DNA from 3 places in the Mesorhizobium sp. ORM8.1 genome. Region 1 is predicted to be linked to each of the others. Evidence: riboswitches for the same ligand, from Rfam matches in the RefSeq annotation. Region 1 holds a riboswitch; each other region holds the start of a gene.
The links. Region 1 has a riboswitch for thiamine pyrophosphate ahead of thiB (thiamine ABC transporter substrate binding subunit). Riboswitches for the same ligand answer to the same signal wherever they lie in the genome.

Region 1 (6,971 bases):
ATGGGCAAAGCCCTTGTCGAGCCGCCGTGTCTGGCCACGGTCGAGCCAGACCGTGGCGCGCGTGACGCGTTCGAGGAAGCGGCGGTCGTGCGAGATCAGGATGACGGCGGAGGATGTGCGGGCAAGCTCCTCTTCCAGCCATTCGATGACCGAGAGGTCGAGATGGTTGGTCGGTTCGTCGAGGAGCAGGATGTCAGGCTCGGGCGCCATGACGCGGGCAAGGGCGGCGCGCCGCGCCTCGCCGCCGGAAAGATCGTTCGGGCGCTCCTCGCCGGTGAGGCCGAGATGCTCCATCAGATAGGTGGCGCGGTGCGGATCGTCGGCCGGGCCGAGACCAGCCTCGACATACGCGCGCACGGTTGCGAAGCCGTCCATATCGGGCATCTGCGGCAGATAGCGCACGGTCGCGGAAGGCTGGCGGAACACTTCGCCGTCCTGCGGCTCGATGATGCCGGCGGCGATCTTGAGCAGCGTCGATTTGCCGGAACCGTTGCGCCCGACCAGGGCGATCTTGTCGCCGGCGGAGGCACTAGGTGCTGCGCCGTCAAGCAGCGGCGCGCCGCCGAAGGTCAGTTTTATGCCGTCGAGATTGAGGAGTGGCGGCGCCATATCAGCTTTCTGGGAGGGGATGAGGGTGGGCCAGAAGCAGCGCCCTGCCGCGCTCCAGCGCGATGCCGAGCCGGCCTCTGACCTCGTTTGATATAGTAAGCGAGGAGCCGAACGCCACCTCGACATGATCGAGCGGCCATTTGGCGCCGGTAACCGTCAGGCCGGACAGGTCGGAGAAGCCAAGCACTGAAAACAGCGTACCGTCGACGTAGTCGAAACCGGCCTTGCCGGGCAGGATGGGAACGCCTTCCTGGGCGCCGCTGGTCAAAAGGACCGTGATGCCCGCCTCAGCCAGGCGCACGGCAAGCGCCAGATGCAGGAAAGCGTGGTCGGCCCGCTTGCCGCCGAAGGCGCCGGCGAGAATGAGACTGGTCGCGCCGCGATCCAGCGCTTCGGCGATGGCCAGCTCGCCATCCGTCTTGTCTTTCTCGGCCGGGAACACGCTCTTCGGCACGGCGGCCAGGTTTTCCGGCAGGTTGGCCGGCACCGAATCGAAATCGCCGACCCACAATTCCGGCACGATGCCCAGCATGCGGGCATGGCCGATGCCGGCATCGGCGGCGATGACGCGCGAGCCTTCGATCTGGCGTTCAAGCCGAGGTGTGCGGATAAGCTCGCCGCCAAGCAGGATGGTGAATGTGCCCATGGCCGTGGCCCTTACCAGCCCGCCGGGTGAAACGGAAGCCGGGCGGCTCCATACGTCATCTCCAGGGCCGCCATCCGAACATTAGATGCCCGGCAAACTTCCGCTTGCGCGCCGCTTCGGCCGGGCCTATCTGTCGAAACGCTCTAACGGGGTGCCGGACTTGATCCGGCTGAGAGGCCAGAAAGCCAACCCGCTGAACCTGATCCGGTTTGTACCGGCGGAGGGATTAGACGTTTCGGACCGTCCGACGCCTCAATTCCTTGTCACTCGAACGAAGGAGGCGCCGATGCGCTCGCTACTGTCACATCTTATTCTGGCAACCGGCCTTGTCTCGCTTATGGCGTGCCCTGCCGCGGCGAAAGACAAGCTCACCGTCTATACCTATGAGAGCTTCACCGCCGACTGGGGCCCCGGTCCGGCCGTGAAGAAGGAATTCGAGGCCGAATGCGGCTGCGATCTCGAATTCGTCTCGGTTGCCGACGGCGTGGCGCTGCTCAACCGCGTCAAGCTGGAAGGCGCCGGCACCAAGGCCGATGTCGTGCTTGGCCTCGACACCAACCTGACCGCCGACGCCAAGGCGAGCGGGCTGTTCGCGCCGCATGGCGCGGTGGCCGCAAGCAACGTTCCGGGCGGCTGGAGCGACGATGTTTTCGTGCCCTTCGACTACGGGTACTTCGCGGTCGTCTATGACACGCAGAAGCTGAAAACGCCGCCGAAAAGCCTGAAGGACCTGGTGGAAGGCGCCGGCACCGACAAGATCGTCATCCAGGATCCGCGCACCTCGACGCCGGGGCTGGGCCTGCTGCTCTGGGTCAAGTCGGTCTATGGCGACAAGGCGCCGGAGGCCTGGGCCAAGCTCAAGACGAAAGTGCTGACGGTGACGCCGGGCTGGAGCGAAGCCTACGGCCTGTTCACCAAGGGCGAGGCGCCGATGGTGCTCTCCTACACGACCTCGCCGGCTTACCACATGGTGGCCGAGAACACCGAGCGCTACCAGGCGGCTTCGTTCGAGGAAGGCGAGTATCTGCAGATCGAAGTTGCCGGCATCACCACGACCGGCGCGAAAAACCCGCTGGCGCAAAAATTCATCGCCTTCATGACCGGGCCGAAGTTCCAGGACGTCATTCCGGAAACCAACTGGATGTTCCCGGCCGGCAAGACCGACAAGCCGCTCAACCCGGCCTTCGACAAACTGGTGAAGCCGACCAAGACCTTGCTGTTCAGCCCGGAGGAGGTGGCGGCCAACCGCAAGGCCTGGGTGGATGAGTGGCTGGCGGTGATGAGCAAGTAGCTTTGCCTGTATGATCGGAAGATGATCGCTCTACGGCGCCCCCCTCTGTCCTGCCGGACATCTCCCCACAAGGGGGAGATTGGCTGTTTTGGCGCCCTGCCTCTTATTGCAACGTTGGAGATTGGCGAAAGCCGGTGCGACAGCTGATCTCCCCCTCGTGGGGGAGATGTCCGGCAGGACAGAGGGGGCGCGACGGAACGCGGCGCTCGGTAAATTCCGCCAAGGTGCAGCGTGCAATCCGCCAAGCGTCCTGACTCCCGCATCACCGCCGGCGTTGTCGCGCTTGCGGCCATCGCCTTGCTCATTGGCGGCGCTTTCGCCGGGCTCTTGCTCGAAGGCGCGCACGACCTCTCTGGCGCCGTCTCGGCCTTCGATGGTTACCTCTTCCGCGTCGCCCGCTTCACGCTCTGGCAAGCCCTGCTGTCGACGCTATTGTCGGTCGCGCCGGCATTGCTGGTGGCGCGCGCCCTGTCGCGGCATCCAGATTTCCCGGGACGTCGCCTGATCCTGCAGCTTTTCACGGTGCCGCTGGCGCTGCCAGCCATCGTCGCCGCGCTTGGTGTGTTGGCGCTCTATGGCCGTGCCGGATATTTTGCCGGCGTCCTTGGGACCCTCGGCGCTGGAGAATGGCCGGGGATCTATGGGCTCTCCGGCATCCTGGTCGCGCATGTCTTCTTCAACCTGCCTTTGGCCACGCGCCTTTTCCTTGAGGCGCTCGGCACTATTCCGACCGATCAGTGGCGGCTGGCGAGCCAGCTCGGCATGGGCGCGCGGCCGGCCTTCCGGCTGATCGAATGGCCGGCGCTGCGTGCCGCTTTGCCTGGCGTCGCCGGGCTGGTCTTCATGCTTTGCATCACCTCCTTCACCATCGTGCTGACGCTGGGCGGCGGGCCGGCCGCGACGACGCTGGAGGTCGCCATCTACCAGGCGCTGCGTTTCGATTTCGATCCGGCCCGGGCGGTGGTGCTGACGCTGCTGCAGATCGGCCTGACATTCGTGGTGATGGTGGCGCTCGCCCGGCTCGGCGCCAACACGGTAGGCGACGCCAATCTGCCGGTGGCGCCGCGCCGTTATCTTGGCGTTGGCCGGATGGAAACCGTGCTTAACGCCGGCCTCATCGCACTCGCTTTGCTGTTCGTCGCCGGGCCGATGGCAGCGACCGTACTGGCAGGGCTGAAGGCCGACCTTGGCCGGCTGGCGGGCGATGAGGCAGTACGCCGTGCAACGCTGACCAGCGCCGGCCTCGCCTTCACGGCGGCGCTGCTTGCCGTCACCTTGTCGATGGCTTTGATCGCCGCGCGGCGGGCATTGGCTTTGCGCCGTCGTCGCGGCAACGCCATGAGCCTGCTCGAGCATGCCGCAGACACCGGCGCCGGCTTCGTGCTGGTCGTGCCGCCGATCGTGCTCGGCGCCGGCTGGTTCCTGGCGCTTCGCAACGTGGCGGACGTGTTTGCCGTCGCCCCGGTCATGGTCGTCGCCGTCAATGCGGTGATGGCGATGCCCTTTGCCATCCGTGCGATCCGCCCCGCCTATGACGCGGCCAGCGAGCGCCATGAGCGACTTTGCCTGGCGCTCGGCATTACCGGCTGGAGCCGGCTGCGCCTCGTTGATTGGCCGTCGCTGCGGCGGCCGCTGGCAACCGGATTTGCCTTCGCCATGGCGCTGTCGCTCGGCGATCTCGGTGTGATCGCGCTGTTCGGCAGCGATTCCGTGCAGACCTTGCCCTATCTGCTGCTCGCGCGCATGGGCAGCTACCGAACCGCCGACGCCGCAGGGCTTGCCTTGCTGCTCGGGCTCGTCTGCCTGATGCTGGTGGTTGCCGCCGACCGGCTCGGGCGGGAGGAAAGTCATGACGGCGACGATCGGCAATAGTGCCCCGCACAAGGGGCTCGCGGTGCGGCTGGACGGCGTTGCGTTCAGCTACGGCGAGGCGTCGTTCCGCTTCGATGTCGCATTCGCTGCCGGCAGGATCACCGCCATCATGGGGCCGAGCGGTTCCGGCAAGTCGACACTGCTCAGTTTGATAGCCGGCTTTGAATCGCCGGAAGCGGGCAAGGTGCTGATCGGCGGCGACGATGTCGGCAACACCGCGCCCTCGGCGCGGCCGGTGTCGATGGTATTCCAGGAGAACAATCTGTTCGCGCATCTTTCGGTCGAAGCCAATGTCGGGCTCGGCCGTTCGCCGTCGCTGAGGCTTGGCGATGCCGACCACGTGGCGGTTGCCGAAGCGCTGACGCGCGTCGGCCTCGCCGGCAAGGAGAAGCGGTTGCCGCACGAGCTCTCCGGCGGCGAACGGCAGCGCGTGGCGCTGGCGCGCGTGCTGCTGCGCGACCGGCCGGTGCTGTTGCTCGACGAGCCTTTCGCTTCGCTCGGCCCGGCGTTGCGCGACGATATGCTCGATCTCGTGGCCGGCATTCATGCCGAGCGCGCAATGACCGTGCTTTTCGTCACGCATCAGCCGGACGATGCGCGCCGCATCGGCCAGGATATGGCCTTTCTCGATGACGGCGCGATCGCGGCGATCGGCCCTGCAGTCGATTTCTTCGGCCGGTCTGGACCGGCCGCGTTCCGGCGCTATATCGGCGACGAGAGCAAGCGCACCGGTTCACGACATATTGCCCGGAAGCGGACATAATTTACGGCCAAACCGGCGAAGGGCGATCAGGCGTTTGCTTGCCTTGACCGGAGGAGTGTGGCTAGGTCCGGCCATGCCGATCCGGCTTTGGCCGTGATTTGCCGAGAATTTGGAAAGGATGCCGATCTGCCGACCGGCGCTGAGACAGTGTGGATGAAGCCATTGGCGCGTTTCTTCGCGCTGGCCGGCTTCGCCGTGGCGCTGGCGAGCTGTCAGATGTTTACGCCGCCGGATGTGCAGGAGAACGGCTTCCAGCCTTCCGACAAGCCGATCACCGTCGACAATGTCGTTGCCAACGCCAAGCTGGCCGAAATGGCCAAGGCGCAGCATCCGCGCATCCTGGCCACTTATGGCGGCGAATATTCCGACCCCAGGCTTGAACGCATGGTGGCCAAGGTCGTCGGCAATCTGACGGTGGTGTCGGCCAACCCGACCCAGACCTACCGCATCACCATCCTCAACTCGCCCAACGTCAACGCCTTCGCGCTGCCGGGCGGCTATCTCTATGTGACGCGCGGCCTGCTGGCCTTGGCCAACGACTCGTCCGAGCTCGCCGCCGTCATCGCGCACGAGATGGGCCACGTCACCGCCAATCACGGCCTGCAGCGGCAGCAGCTCGAGGCCGAGGAGGGTCTCGCGACCAAGGTGGTCTCCGATGTGCTTGGCGACAGCCCGACCGCCAAAGCAGCACTCATCCGCGGCAAGCTCAGGCTGGCGCAGTTCTCGCGCAACCAGGAACTGCAGGCCGACGCCATCGGCATCAAGTCGATCGGCGAGGCCGGTTACGACCCCTATGCCGCCGGCCGCTTCCTGCAGTCGATGTCGGCCTATACCGATTTCCGTTCGGTCAGCGGCGCCACCGATGCCAGCCTCGACTTCCTGGCGACGCACCCCAACACGCCGCAGCGCATCGACCTGGCGCAGCGCCTTGCCCGCAACTTCGGCCCGCCCGGCGTCGGCACGCGCGACCGCGACGCCTTCCTTGCCGGCATTGACGGCCTGCTCTACGGCGACACGCCGGAAGAAGGCTATGTGCGCGGCCAGACCTTCCTGCACCCCAACCTTGGTGTGTCGTTCACCGTGCCGGACGGCTTCATCATCGACAACACCGCTGCCGCGGTGACCGCGACCGGACCGGGCGACATCGCCATCCGTTTCGACGGCGTGGCGATCGACAAGTCGGTGTCGCTGACCGACTATATCCGCAGCGGCTGGGTTGCGGGCCTCGAAGAGGCCAGTGTGCGCCAGGAGACGATCAACGGCAACGACGGCGCGACGGCGCATGCCACGGCGCAAGGCTGGCAGTTCGACATCGCGGTGATCCGCGCCGGTGGCCAGGTCTACCGGCTGCTCACGGCCGCCCCTTCGGCCAGCGCGTCGCTCGATCCGGTCGCCCGCTCGGTCAGCAGTTCCTTCCGAACCCTGAGTCCGGCCGAGAAGGCGGCGCTGAAGCCGCTGCATATCAGGGTGGTCACCGTTCAGGCCGGTCAGACAATGGGCTCGCTCTCCGCCCAGATGGTCGGCGTCGACCGCAAGCTTGATCTGTTCCGGGTGCTCAACGCGATGTCGCCCGGTGCCAGCGTATCGGCCGGCGACAAGGTCAAGATCGTCACGGACAAGTAGGACCTGCAGGATAGCGGGTCGCTATTGGCCGCCGCCGCTTCAGGCCTCCACGATCACCGTCTGCCCTCGGACCGTTTTTTGCAAAGTCAACGACGGCACCACTAGGTTTGTTGCTGCTGGCGGGTACTGGCGTAATCAGCCATTGCTGTTGTTGCCTTGCGGATGAT
Region 2 (6,971 bases), 3.6 Mb from region 1:
GCGAGCGCACCGGAACCGACCGCTCGGACGCCGACCTCGCCGGGCTGATCACCAAGAAAGCCGCGCAGTTGGGTGTCGCGATGGTATCCGACCCACATTGAGACGGCTGCATGCGAAACCCGGCGACAACTCGAGTCTCCGTGCAAGACGGCGCGCGAAAATTCGGCTAATGTTTCTCTTCGGTGATCGGTCCCAAGCCAAGGAGACGACAGTGACGGACGACAGGCACGAGCGTATTCGCCAGCGGGCGCACGAAATCTGGGAACAGGCCGGCCGGCCGGAAGGCTCGCATATGGAGCATTGGGACCAGGCGACAGCCGAGGTCGACGGCGAGAAGCCGAAAGCCAAAAAGGCGGCGGCAAAAGCTGGCAAGCCGAAAGCCGCCAAGGCGGAAAAACCCGCCAAGGCAAAGGCTCCCGCCAAGAAGAAGGCCTGACGGCCCGGTCCATTTTCAACAGCTCACGCAAGGGTGCGTTTGACCGCCTTGGGAGGTTATGTCCGAGGGCTGTGGCGATGCGCCCGGTCGGCCTCCGGAGCGGCTACGGTCTCACGCATCCCACGCATCGCTCGACTTCGCAAACCTTACCCCGGCGGCGATCATCGCGCTCTCGCACTCGCTGATCAGCCTGAGGTTTCTCAGATACCGCGCCTCGGTTTCCGGCAGCCATGCCGCGCATGCTGCGACATAGGCGCTGCCATGCACCAGCGTTCCGGTCGACAGGCGCACATTCCTCTCGGCAATCACCTTAAGATATTGCCGGATGAAGCGGATGTCGTCGGCGATGTCCTGGCTCGCCATGCGCCAGGCGCCGGCGAGACGCTCCCGTTCGTCCAACGGCAAAGGCGACAGCAAAGGGCGGGAGAGGTCGGCGAAAGCGGCATGGTTGGCGGTGCTCAAGGAGATTCCCTCAAAGAAGAAATCGTACTTTATGTACGAAGAGCAGTCAAGCGGGATTCGTACAATTTGAACGATTTAGCGGTAATTTGCCCGTTATAGGAAATTCGCAAGAATCTTATAACGGGCCATCTCCCCTTAAGGGGAGATGGTCTGCCTGACCCAACCGACGATCGCAAAAACCGCTTCCCCATCGTCGCAAACAGTGCTTAAATTCCGCATCCACAGGGGTGCTCCGTATGGTCGGGGCTGAGATGGCGGCGGCAAGCTTCCGGACCCTAAAGCTGATCTGGATAATACCAGCGGAGCGAGGCGGGCGATGTTTTCCGGTGCACAGATTTCCCTTTATCCGATGACCGACGATTTCGTCGGCGTCATCCTCGGCGCGTTGGGCGCGCTCGGTCCCTACCGCGACAAGCTGCGCATCGAGACCGATGATATCTCGACGCTTCTGGTCGGACCGCCCGAGGTGCTGTTCCCGGCCATGCGCGACCTGTTCGTGGCGGCGGCCAGAAGCGGCAAGCACTGCGTGCTTTCGGCGGCCGTCTCGCGCGGCTGCCCCGGTGAGCCCGACGATCCGATCTGCCGCTCCGAGGAGATCGGGGGCCCGGTGATCCCGCTTGACGAACGCAAGGCCGCAGCCCTGCGCGCCGTCGCGCAAACCCCTCGACCGGCCAACCGACAGCGGCGCAATTCTCGCTCTATGTGATGGGCACCGGCGACCACATGGACGAGATCTATGGCTGCATCGATTTTCTGAAGAACTCCGGCGTCTTCGATCGCTCCAAGAATTTCTGCACCAAGCTGCGCGGCGATGCCGGCGCGGTGTTTGCGACGCTTAATGAAGCCTTCTGCCGCTTCGGGCCGGGCGCTGGGCATGTGACCCTCGACATCACGATTTCGGCGAACAGCCCAAGCGCGGTTTGAGCGCGCGTTCGTCGAGGAGAGCGTGGTGGCTGTTATGTGTGATTCCGCGCCGCAAGAGGAATCGTCCGAGATTGGCGAAGCACGCGGTGACGGCCAATCTCCCCCTTGTGGGGGAGATGCCTGGCAAGGCAGAGGGGGCGCTGTCCCGCCGACCTATCAACTGGTTACACGCGCGGCGTTCGCCTAATCCTGCAATGCAAACATCGGACGTTGGCGTTCCTTCGCGCCCCCCTCTGGCCTGCCGGCCATCTCCCCCACAAGGGGGAGATCAGCCTTCACCTCGGCCTTCGCCAAAGCCTTCCCCGCCGCCGTCGCATTCGCCGTCCTGCTCCTCGCCTGGGAGCTCTACGCCCGCCTCGGCGGCATCGCGCCCACCGTGCTGCCGGCACCATCCCGCGTCTTGGCGCAGGCCTGGGAGAACCGCGCGGCGCTGGCCGAAAACACTCCCCACCATCCGCGCCACGCTGGCCGGCTTTGCCTGCTCGCTCGCCGCGGCTTTCACCTTTTCGGCGCTGGTGGATTTCCTGCCGCGCCTGCGCCGCGCGCTGTTTCCCTTGCTCATCGCCAGCCAGACTTTGCCGCTGGTGGCGATCGCGCCGCTGGTGGTGCTGTGGTTCGGCTTCGGGCTGTTGCCAAAAATCATGCTGGTGGCTTTGGTCACCTTCTTTCCGATGATGGTGGCGCTGGTCGAGGGCTATGCTTCGACGTCGAGCGAGATCGCGCAGATGCTCGCCGCCATGGGGGCAGGGCGCTGGCGCGTCTTCTGGCTGGCGCGGCTGCCGTCGGCGCTGCCCTATTTCTTCGCCGGCTTGCGCATCTCCATCACCTATGCGGTGGTCGGCGCGATCTTCGCCGAATATGCGGGTGCTGCGAAGGGGCTCGGCATCTACATGCTCAGCGCCAAGAACAATTTCCGGCCCGATCTGGTGCTTGCCGCCGTCGCCGTCAGCTCGGCGCTGACGCTGGCTTTGTTCGGCCTCGCCGTGCTCGTCCAGCGCCTTGCCATGCCCTGGGAGCGGACAAGGAGTGAGCGGGCGGGGCGCGAGGTGGAGCGTTCGAACGAGGGTCGGCCATGACCCGGCTCGAGCTCCGCGACGTGCGCAAAAGTTTTGGCGCGCTCGATGTGCTGGCTGGCATTTCGCTTGACGTCGGCGCGGGCGAGTTCGTCTCGATCCTCGGACCGTCCGGTGCCGGCAAGTCGACGCTGTTCCAACTGCTCACCGGCGCGCTCAAGGGCGGCGGCGAGATGCATTTCGACGGCGCGCCGCTCGACGACCACGGCCGCTGCTTCGCCTTCATGCCGCAGCGCGACGCGCTGATGCCGTGGCGGCGCGTCATCGACAATACGACGCTGGGGCTTGAGGTGCAGGGCGTGCCGCGCCGAGCCGCGCGGCTACGCGTGGCGCCATTATTTGCCGAGTTCGGCCTTGCCGGCTTCGAGCGCGCCTGGCCGGCCGAGCTTTCCGGCGGCATGCGCCAGCGCGCCGCACTGTTGCGCACCGTGGTGCAGCAGCGCGATATGCTGCTGCTCGACGAACCCTTCGGCGCGCTCGATGCACTGACCCGCGCCGCCATGCAGCGCTGGCTGGAGACGATGTGGCAAAGCCACCGCTGGACGGCGCTGCTGATCACCCATGACGTGCGCGAGGCCGTGCTTCTGTCCGACCGTATCTATGTGCTGTCGGCGCGGCCCGCGCGCGTGGTGCGCGAAGTCGCCGTGCCGCTGCCGCGCCCGCGCAGCGCAAGTGCAGCCCTTGCCCGCGAAGCGGCGGCGATCGAGGCCGACATTCTCGACACGCTGCTTGGGCAGACGAATTCCCGAACCGGAGAAACCAAATGACCAACCTTACCCGCCGCCAGACATTGCTTCTGGCCGCCGGCCTGCCTTTGGCCCCGCTCGCTGGGAGCGTCACCCGCGCCCGTGCCGCCGCGCAAAAAATCACCGTGGCGCTCGACTGGACAGTCAACACCAACCATATCGGCCTGTTCGTCGCCCGCGACAAAGGGTTTTACCGCGATGTCGGGCTCGACGTCGAAGTCCTGCCCTATGGCGACACCGGTTCGGGCACGCTGGTTGCCAACCGTGTCGCCGATTTCGGCATTTCGGGCTCGCTCGGCCTGTTCACCCAGAAGAGCGCCGGCGCCGATCTGAGAGCCGTCTACGCCGTCGTCCAGTCGGAGACCGGCCGTGTCGTCTTCAATGCCCGCGCGACGATCAAAAGCCCCAAAAATCTCGACGGCCTGACCTATGGCGGCTTCGGCAGCGCCTGGGAGAACACGCTGCTGCAGACCATCATCCGCCATGACGGCGGTAAGGGCGATTTTGCGACGGTGACATTGGGCACTTCGGCTTACGAGGCACTGGCCAACGGCGCGGTCGACTTCACGCTGGAAGTCTCGACCTGGGAAGGCGTGGAGGCTGAACTGAAGGGTCTCAAGCAGCGCAGCTTCCGCTATGCCGATTACGGCGTGCCGGACGAGCACACCACGCTGATCGCCTCCAGCAACGCTTTCCTCGCGGCCAACCGGCAAGCGGCCACCGCTTTCGTCCAGGCCACGCGGGCTGGCTACGAACTCGCTGTCGATCAGCCGAAGCAAGCCGGCGAGCTGCTGATCGCCGCCAACAAGGACACGCTTACCGACCCGGCGCTGATCCATGCCTCGCTGAAGGCGCTGAACGACGGGCACTTTTTGAAAAGCGCCGACGGCGCCATCGGCACGATGGACAAGGCGAAGATGGAAGCGATGGGCGGGTATTTGTTTGCCTCGGGCATATTGCTTGGTGGCGACGGCAAGGCGCTGAAGGAGCGGCCGGATCTGGGCGCGTACTTCACGAATGAGTTTTTCGGGTAGGGGAGGCTAAGAAGCCGTCGGCTGGCGAGACAGAGGGGGCGCGACGGAACGCAGCCTGTCAGTCCTTGCACCCTTGCTCAACTATCCGCCTTCTTCCGGCCGAACAACCGCCGCAACCACACCAAAGGCAGCAGCACGAGGAAGGCGCCCTTCTTCAGCGCCAGCAGCGCGAGCGCGATCAGCCCGGCGCTCGCGGCCCCGCCATATTTGACGCCGAGCATTGTCGCCAGCACGCCGAGCGCGCCATAGCCGGCCACCTTGTCGCCGCTGGAGAATTCCAGATAGGTCGAACCGGCTTGTGGCTTGTAGGCGGCCGCCGATGCCGTGACGATCTTTTGCACGTCATCGCCTGTGATGTTGCCGTTCACCGGCACGATCTTGATGGGGACATAGCCTTGCCGGTCGAAGATCGAGACCGAGATGTTGATCGTCCTGTCGCCGCCCCAGTTGAGGATGTTGGCGTAGTAGAGGATGTTCTTGCCCTTATCGATCTGCGGGTAGACCAGCCAGCCGTCGAAGCGGATGTCCTGCCCGAGCCGCTGCGACTGCGCCTTGACCGAATCCTTGAAGCTTTCCTCGATCGAGCCGATTTCCTGGCTGCGATCGCCGCTGTCCCAGTCGGCCAGGCTGACATAACCGTCCGACACCGGCTTCTCGACGGTGAGATTGTCGATCTCCGGCGTGAAGCCGAAGATCAGCTGGTCGATCGTGCCGCACTGGTCACGGTCCCAGCCAAATTCCTTCACCACCAGGTCGCAGCGGTCCTCCGGCTTCAGATAGACGGCGTCACCACTGGACGGAGCGATTGTGCCTCTTGCAGCGCTCAGAGGCTGGGTGAATTTTTGCGGATGATAGTTCGTATCTTCCGCGTGCACGATGGCCGGCTGCCCCAGCAAACAGGCATGCGCCACCAGGATGAAAATCAGATTTTCCCTGACCGATTTGTTCATGACCCCCTCCGGCAGACCGGACCCCCAACCTCACGCTCCCGTGATCTAAAGGGATTTCGAAGGCAAGTACAAGACGGCAAGGTTCTTTTTTTGTTCTTGATGTTCAGGGCGACGCGGTAATCCTTCGTGCCGGCCCTTACTTGAGCCGAAAGCTCGGTTTCCCGTTTCCAACAGGACATCCGCAGGCCCTCCCGATACCGGACGCTTAATTCGATTGGAGACTCAGCGCTTTCTTGCGGTCGGCCTCGGCGCGCTTGTGGTTGCCCTTGGCCTCCCAGGCGCGACTTCGCGCCTCATACAGCCCGTCGAAGTTCGGATTGAGCTGGATGCCTTTGCTGAGGTCGGCAAGCGCGCCATCATAGTCTCCCCTGGTTCCTCGGATCACGCCTCGGCCATAGTAGCCGTAGACGTTTTTGGGATCGAGACTGAGCGCTTTTTGGAAATCGCTGTAGGCGCCGTCGCCGTCGTGGCGGCCCATCCGCACCAAACCGCGATCCGCATAAATCTTCGCTTCGCCGGGGGCAAGGCTGATGGCCTTGTCGTAGTCGCCAAGAGCCTGCTCGAAGTCATGTTTCAAGGTAAGGCTCTGAGCACGGCCGTAATAGGTCGCGGCATTGTTCGGATCGAGCGTGATCGCTTGATTGTAGTCGGCAATGGATCGATCGTAGTCGTGCCGGGCATATTGGGCCAGGGCGCGCCCGAAATAGGCATCATGGAACGTTGGCGCGAGCGCAATCGCGTGGTCGAATTTTGCGATGGCGCCATCATAGTCGCCCTCGTCATGCAGTGCACGACCTTCCTTGAAGAACACCATGGCGCTTGCCTGCTTGATCTTCTGGGAAAGGTTGTCTCCCGCGAACGGCCCCTGAGGGAGCTTGCCGGGCTTTTTCGAGCGAGGTGCTTTTTCCTTGGCGGCTGTTGCCAATTTTCGGCCCTGACGGGCCATGTCGGATTTAGGATCGAGCTTGAGCGCCCGGTCGAGATCGGCGACAGCGCGGTCGAAGTCGCCCATATAGTACCAGGCGCCGCCACGTCCGAAATAATAGGGGGCATAGTCCGGTTTCATTTCGATCGCACGGTTGAAATCGGCGATCGCCTTTTCCGGCTCGCGCTTCTTCACCAGCGCGAGAGCGCGGCCATGATAGGCTTCAATATAGGACGGATCGATCTCAAGCGTCCGGCTGTAGTCGGCCAGGGCGCCGTCGTAATCACCTTTCTGCAGGCGCGCCAAAGCGCGCGCTGAATAGGTAGACGGTTCGTTTGGCGCGAGCGTTACGGCGCGACCGTACTCGGCGATGGCGCGATCGTATTTGCGTTTTTTGTAGAAGGCATCGCCGCGCTCCAAC
Region 3 (6,971 bases), 1.5 Mb from region 1:
GTACAATGAAGCTTTTCGGATGGCCCGCACCGTTCGAATATCCGCTGAATCCTTTGCTCTACGCCGCCGGAATCCTTGAGGTGTTTGGCGGCCTTCTATTGGCGATCGGCTTATTCGCCCGCCCAGTTGCCTTCGTGCTCTCGGGTGCGATGGCTTTCGCGTATTTCATTGCGCACGGGTCGAACGGCTTTTTCCCTGTGCTCAACCATGGCGAAGCAGCCGTGTTGTATTGCTTTCTGTTTCTCTACATTTCCGCAGTCGGACCCGGCGTCTGGACCCTGGACGCGCTCCAGAAGCGCATGCCAGCCCCTCGTCCAGGCTGAAGAAGGCGGTGTAACGCAATTTGGCATGGGCCGGCGCCCGGGTTAACCGGAATCGGGCTGTTTCCATGAAGCATGAGACGCGTGCGTCGTGCTTTCTGAATGTCGGCAGAGCTTCGCTTCTGAGCGCGGCCATTGATGGGGCGCGAGCCGACTGAGGCGCTGTCAGCCGGCAACGATACGGCTTAACTGCCCCGACCGCCGCAACCGCACCATACGGTCGCCTTTGTCCGTTGCATGGAACCGGCCGGGCCTTTCTATATTCAATGGCCGAGTGTCGAAACTCGGACTCCGCTTGGGCTGAAGGCGGTTACCGTGGGCCGACTGCCACACTGTCACACAGCTACATTCTCCCGGAGCTTCTCGAAAACAAACAGCTTGCCATCGCGCACGCTGTCTTCAAGCGGCTTCCCAATGGCCAGATGCGCGGCGATCGCGCTGGCCAGCATGCAGCCGGTGCCGCGCATCGATCCGGCGAGCCGGGGCATGTCGAAGCGGATGGGTTCCTGATCGGAGTCCAATAGAATATCGGTTGAACTAGGCCCCGATGCGTGACCGCCCTTGATCAGCAGCGCATGCGGGCCGGCCGCAAGCAATCGCCTTCCCTGCCGCAGCGCGCCGTCCTCATCCGCTGCCGGTTCGGAGCCGACAAAGAGTGCCAGTTCGATGAGATTGGGTGTGACGAGACGACAAAGCGGCATCAGATCGCGTTTCATGGCGGCGATGGCGCCTGCTTCCAGCAGCACCCGGCCCGATGTAGAGGCCAGTACCGGGTCGAGTACTGTCGGCACCTGCGGATTTTCGCGCAGCACGGTGACGACCGCGGTGACGATGTGTGCCGTTGCAAGCATACCGATCTTGACGGCCGCTACCTTGTTGGCCTGCAACGCCGCGCGCATCTGATCGGATACCAGGCTTGGTGACGAACGATGGATTTCCATCACAGCGTCGTGCGTTTGCACCGTCAGCGCGGTGACAGCAAGGCAGGTGCGCACACCAAAGGAAGAGATCGTCTCGATGTCGCGTGCAATTCCGGCACCCCCGCTGGAGTCCGAACCGCCGACCACCAGCACATGCGGTTCGCGCCTTACCGCCATTGGCCTGTCTTTTCGATCCATTCCCGCGTGCGAGCCTCGGGGTCGACGTTCAGCGTGATGTCAGTGACCACCGCGGCACTATCCGCACCGGTAGCGAAAACGCGGTCGAGCCGGTCAGGGTTGAGGCCGCCAATGGCGACCAACGGGATAGGCTCGGCCCGGCGCTTCCATTTGCCGATCCGTTCAAGTCCTTGCGGGGCCCATTTCATCTTCTTCAGGATGGTTGGGTAGACGGGGCCGAGGGCGACATAGTCGGGCTTGGCCGCCAATGCCGTTTCCAGTTCGGCATCATCATGGGTGCTGAGCCCGAGCCTCACGCCGGCTGCCCGTATCGCCGAGAGGTCGGCGCTCTGCAAATCCTCCTGGCCGAGATGCACGAAGTCGCAGCCTTCCTCGATCGCCAGCCGCCAATGGTCATTGACGATGAGCTGGCACTGGTACCCGGCGCATAAGGCCTTTGCCTTGCGGATTTCGCCGCGCAGCCCGGCCTCATCCATGGTCTTGATGCGAAGCTGCACCAGCTTCACGCCGAGCGGCACCAGCCGTTCGATCCAGGCAGCGCCGTCGACGATCAGGTAGAAGGGATCGAGTTTCATCAGAACGCAGCCATGCCGATCACGGGCGTGGAGGGGACGGCCATGTCGCGCGGTTCGAGCATTCCCGAGCCAAAAGCCTCGCGACCGGCCTCGACCGCCTTGCCAAACGCGCGCGCCATGCCGACCGGATCGGCCGCCTTGGCGACCGCAGTGTTCAACAGCACGGCGTCAAAGCCGAGCTCCATGACGGTGGCAGCATGCGAAGGCCTTCCAAGACCCGCGTCCACAATCAGCGGGACATCGGGGAAGTGCCCGCGCATCGAACGCAGCGCCGTCATATTGACCGGCCCGAGGGCGGAGCCGATCGGCGCGCACCACGGCATCAGCACCTTGCAGCCGGCCTCCAGCAGCCGCTCGGCGACAACGAGGTCGTCGGTGGTATAGGGGAATACCGAAAAGCCGTCCTCGCACAGGATGCGCGCGGCTTCGACCAGGCCGAACACATCCGGCTGCAGCGTGTCGTGGTTGCCGATCACTTCGAGCTTGATCCAGCTCGTGCCGAACACCTCGCGCGCCATGTTCGCGGTCGTGACCGCTTCCTTGACGGAGTGGCAGCCGGCCGTGTTGGGAAGGATTCTCGTGCCGAGCGAGCCGATCAGCGACCAGAATTTTTCGCCAGCCCTGCCACCTGCCATCTCGCCGCAAGGAGGTCGTCACAATCGCCGTGCCCGATGCCTTGACCGCATCTGCAAGGATGGCCGGCGAAGGGTATTGTGCCGTGCCGAGAAGCAGCCGGGAGGGAAGGGGCATTCCGAAAAGTTCGAACATTGTCTAGCCTCCCTGCATGGGCGAGAGGATTTCGATCCGGTCGCCGTCACTCAACTGGAACTCCGCCCGATTGGCTTTGTGTACGAGGTCGCTGTTGACGGCCGTCGCCAGCCAATCGCCTTCATAGTCGAGTGCGGCAAGCAGCTCGGCCAGCGTGGTGGCGGCAATCTCATGCGCTTCGCCGTTGACCATCAATTTCATGAGCAAGCTCCTTGGTTCCGTCTTGATTGAAAACCAGGTTGGCAGCCTGGCGCGCCATGGCTGGGGCGAGGAGAAAACCGTGGCGATAGAGCCCGTTGATTGCGACGGTGCTTCCGTGCGTCTCGACTCGCGGCAGGTTGTCTGGAAAGGCCGGACGAACACCGGCGCCGGTCTCAATGACGCCAGCCTCACCGAATGCCGGATGGAGAGCGTAGGCCGCGCCCAAAAGCTCCATCATCGAACGCGCCGTCACCGGCCCCGCGGACTGGCTCTCGATCATCGTCGCCCCGACCATGAAACGGTGGCCGGTGCGCGGCACCACATAGAGCGGAAAGCGCGGGTGAAGCAGCCGGACCGGGCGCGACAGCGACACATCCGGCGTGCGCAGGATCAGCATCTCACCCCGAATGCCGCGCAGTCGGTCGTCTTCCGCCGCCATGCCCGTGCAGTCGATCCGGCGATCGAAACCGGAAATGTGCCGGGCGTCAGTGCCGAAGCGGAATTCGACACCCATCGCCATCAGTCCGTCATGAAGTGCCGCCATCGCCTCGCGCGGATCGAGATGGGCCTCGTCCGGGAAAAACAGGCCGCGGCGAAAGCGACCAGCGAGGTCAGGCTCCAGCAACGCGATTTCATCTTCATCGATGCGCCGATGGCCCGACGTGCGGCTGGCGAATCGCTCGAGTTCGCCGTTGTCGCGCGGTGCGGCCACGACCAGCGTTCCGGCCCGCGTCACCTGCCCTGGCGTTGCCGCATCCCACCAGTCTGCAGCATCGCGTCCGAGATCCAGCACCGGCTGCTCGGCGCTTTCACGCTCGCACCATGGCGCCAGCATGCCGCCGGCGAACCACGAAGCATTGCCACCGAGGGCATGTCTTGTCTCGGCAACTGTCACCGCCGCGCCGCGTGTGGCGAGCTCGAAGGCGGCGGTGAGGCCGGCGATGCCGGCCCCTTGGATCAGCACCCTCATGATGGCTCATGCGCCTCCGGCATGAGCGTTGCGCCGGTCGCGTCCGCCGGCACATAGAGATCGCCGCCCTCGCGATATTTCGCCGCCATCGCCGCCATGCCCTCCTTCTGTGCCTCGGCGCGGATGTCGTGGGAGATGCGCATCGAGCAGAATTTCGGTCCGCACATCGAGCAGAAATGCGCCACCTTGTGCGCCTCCTTGGGCAAGGTCTGGTCGTGGAAGGACCGCGCGGTTTCGGGGTCGAGCGACAGGTTGAACTGGTCTTCCCAGCGGAACTCGAAGCGCGCGCGGGAAAGGGCATCATCCCTGACTTTCGCCGCTGGATGCCCCTTCGCCAGGTCGGCGGCATGCGCCGCGATTTTGTAGGTGATCACGCCGGTCTTGACGTCGTTGCGATCGGGAAGGCCGAGATGTTCCTTCGGCGTGACGTAGCAGAGCATGGCGGTGCCGAACCAGCCGATCATGGCAGCACCAATGCCGGAGGTGATGTGGTCATAGCCTGGCGCGATGTCGGTCGTCAGCGGTCCCAGCGTATAGAACGGCGCCTCGCCGCAGACGGCGAGCTGCTTGTCCATGTTCTGCTTGATCTTGTGCATCGGCACGTGGCCGGGCCCCTCGATCATCACCTGGCAATCCTTCGCCCAGGCGATCTGCGTCAGCTCGCCGAGCGTTTCCAGTTCGGCGAATTGCGCCGCGTCGTTGGCGTCGGCGATCGAGCCGGGACGAAGACCGTCGCCAAGCGAGAAGGACACGTCATAGGCGCGGCAGATGTCGCAGATTTCCGCGAAATGCTCGTAGAGGAAGCTCTCGCGGTGATGGTGCAGGCACCATTTGGCCATGATCGATCCACCGCGCGAGACGATGCCCGTGACCCGGTCGACGGTCAGCGGGATGTAGTGCAGCCGCACGCCGGCGTGGATGGTGAAATAGTCGACGCCCTGCTCGGCCTGCTCGATCAGTGTGTCGCGGTAGACCTCCCAGGTCAGGTCCTCGGCAATGCCGTTGACCTTTTCGAGCGCCTGGTAGAGCGGCACCGTGCCGATCGGCACCGGCGCATTGCGCACGATCCATTCGCGGATGTTGTGGATGTTGCGGCCGGTCGACAGGTCCATCACCGTGTCGGCGCCCCAGCGGATCGCCCAGACCATTTTTTCGACCTCTTCGGCCATCGAGGAGGTGACCGCCGAATTGCCGATATTGGCGTTGATCTTCACCAGGAAATTTCGGCCGATGATCATCGGCTCGCTCTCGGGATGGTTGATGTTGGCGGGAATGATCGCGCGCCCGCGCGCCACCTCATCGCGCACGAATTCGGGCGTGACGAAGTCGGGGATCGCCGCGCCGAAGGCTTCGCCGTCGCGCTCGAGCTTGCCGCGCAGCATCTCGCGGCCGAGGTTCTCGCGGATGGCGACGAACTCCATTTCAGGCGTGATAATGCCGGCGCGCGCATAGGCGAGCTGTGTCACCGCCTTGCCGGCCTTGGCCCTGAGCGGCCGGTTACGGGCCGGAAACTCCGGCGTCAGGCGTTCGCCCGTGACAAATCCATTGTCTTCGGGCCGGATATGGCGGCCGTCATAGGCTTCGACATCGCTGCGCGACATGATCCATTCGTAGCGAAGCCGGGCAAGGCCGGTTTCGATGCTGGTTTCGACCGTCGGGTCGGTATAGGGGCCTGACGGATCGTAGACGGTAACGGGCGGCTCGCCGGCAGTCGGATGGACGGAGATTTCGCGCATCGGCACCTTGATCTGCGGGTGGATGGTACCGGATTTGTGGATTTTGCGTGAGGCAGGCAGCGGTCCCGTCGAGACGGCGGGGGTGAGGGCATTCATCTTGAGGCTCCTTTGCTCGTTGCATTGGAGACCCAGTTCTGTGCCGGAAGGATGAAAAGACGCTTTGGTCGACCTGCTCGAAACAGGACTTCGGGCGTAAACTCCCGCAAAGCGCTTGCACCGTCCCTACGCCAGTATGAACTGGATCAGGTTCAACGGGTCACTGCGCCGCAAAAGCCAGCAGTATCTCAGCCCCTTGCCGGGACTCCCCTGGTGAATGCCTCAGGTTGAACGGGCCGGCGCTAACTTGTCAAGCGCCTTCGGCCAGTCATCCAACGCATGTGGCCAGTCTTGCTGTTAGCCGGGCCGAGCGTCGCTCGGCTAAATCCCGACCACGAGGGCGCCGCCGCTGAGACCCGCACCCGCAGCCGCCAGAAGAACCTTCTCACCCGGCTGAAACGGCTGCGTGCGATGGGAGAGCGACAGCGAGAGCGGGATCGTCGCGGCGGAAGAGTTGCCGTATTCGACGATGGTCTTGACGATCGCTTCATCGGGGATGCCGAGGTTCCTGCCGACCGCATCGAAAATGCGCGCATTGGCCTGATGCGGCACAAACCGGTCGATGTCCTGCGGAGGCATTTGGGCTGCAGCGAGCGCACCTCTCGCGCAGTCAGTCATCATCTCCACGGCCTTGGCGAACACCTCGCGGCCGTCGGTGATCGTCATCCGGGTCTGCGCGAGGTCGAGGTCGCCATGGAACGGGGTATTGCTTCCGCCGGCGGGAATCTGGATCAGCCCATAGCGTGAGCCGTCCGAGATCGACCGAGGCACCGAGAATGCCTCGATCGGCATCCCCGCACGGACCGATCACCACGGCGCCGGCGGCATCGGCGAACAGCACGGCGCTGGCGCGCTCGGCCGGATTGATGCGACGGCTGAGTATGTTGGCGGCGATGACAATGCTTGCCTTGCCATGCAGGCGGGTGAATCCGTCGGCGAACATCAGCGCATAGATGAAGCCGGCACAGGCGCCGGTCAGATCGATCGCGCCGGCGCGGCTGAGCCCGAGGCGATGCGCGACCAGTGGTGCGCTGGGCGGCAGAAGGTGGTCGGGTGTCGAGGTGGCGAGCAACAGCAGACCAATGTCGCTGCGGTCGATGCCGGCATTGGCCAGGGCCATGTCGCCGGCAGAGGCGGCAAGGCCCGACAGCGTGTCTTCGTCTGTTGCCCAGAAGCGCGACCGTATC

Region 2: linked by a shared signal. The riboswitch ahead of ACVDG8_RS04555 (YkoF family thiamine/hydroxymethylpyrimidine-binding protein) and the one ahead of thiB (thiamine ABC transporter substrate binding subunit) in region 1 are both predicted to bind thiamine pyrophosphate.
Region 3: linked by a shared signal. The riboswitch ahead of thiC (phosphomethylpyrimidine synthase ThiC) and the one ahead of thiB (thiamine ABC transporter substrate binding subunit) in region 1 are both predicted to bind thiamine pyrophosphate.

Annotation. Positions count from the first base shown of each region.
Region 1 is NZ_CM132600.1:4,427,396-4,434,366, forward strand. It holds gene ACVDG8_RS22265 (ABC-F family ATP-binding cassette domain-containing protein) at 1-609, opposite strand, end outside; gene ACVDG8_RS22270 (thiamine diphosphokinase) at 611-1,255, opposite strand; TPP riboswitch at 1,393-1,498, shown strand; gene thiB (thiamine ABC transporter substrate binding subunit) at 1,542-2,546, shown strand; gene thiP (thiamine/thiamine pyrophosphate ABC transporter permease) at 2,778-4,418, shown strand; gene thiQ (thiamine ABC transporter ATP-binding protein) at 4,396-5,181, shown strand; gene ACVDG8_RS22290 (M48 family metalloprotease) at 5,335-6,804, shown strand; gene ACVDG8_RS22295 (caspase family protein) at 6,940-6,971, opposite strand, start outside.
Region 2 is NZ_CM132600.1:869,612-876,582, reverse strand. It holds gene ACVDG8_RS04570 (hypothetical protein) at 1-101, shown strand, start outside; gene ACVDG8_RS04565 (DUF2934 domain-containing protein) at 212-436, shown strand; gene ACVDG8_RS04560 (hypothetical protein) at 548-898, opposite strand; TPP riboswitch at 1,112-1,224, shown strand; partial or broken gene ACVDG8_RS04555 (YkoF family thiamine/hydroxymethylpyrimidine-binding protein) at 1,215-1,822, shown strand; partial or broken gene ACVDG8_RS04550 (ABC transporter permease) at 2,061-2,898, shown strand; gene ACVDG8_RS04545 (ABC transporter ATP-binding protein) at 2,895-3,662, shown strand; gene ACVDG8_RS04540 (ABC transporter substrate-binding protein) at 3,659-4,675, shown strand; gene ACVDG8_RS04535 (DUF2167 domain-containing protein) at 4,753-5,625, opposite strand; gene ACVDG8_RS04530 (tetratricopeptide repeat protein) at 5,831-6,971, opposite strand, start outside.
Region 3 is NZ_CM132600.1:2,912,643-2,919,613, reverse strand. It holds gene ACVDG8_RS14855 (DoxX family protein) at 6-323, shown strand; gene ACVDG8_RS14850 (hydroxymethylpyrimidine/phosphomethylpyrimidine kinase) at 656-1,417, opposite strand; gene ACVDG8_RS14845 (thiamine phosphate synthase) at 1,408-2,013, opposite strand; partial or broken gene ACVDG8_RS14840 (thiazole synthase) at 2,013-2,781, opposite strand; gene thiS (sulfur carrier protein ThiS) at 2,785-2,982, opposite strand; gene thiO (glycine oxidase ThiO) at 2,951-3,952, opposite strand; gene thiC (phosphomethylpyrimidine synthase ThiC) at 3,949-5,784, opposite strand; TPP riboswitch at 5,890-6,006, opposite strand; partial or broken gene ACVDG8_RS14820 (beta-ketoacyl-ACP synthase III) at 6,106-6,971, opposite strand, start outside.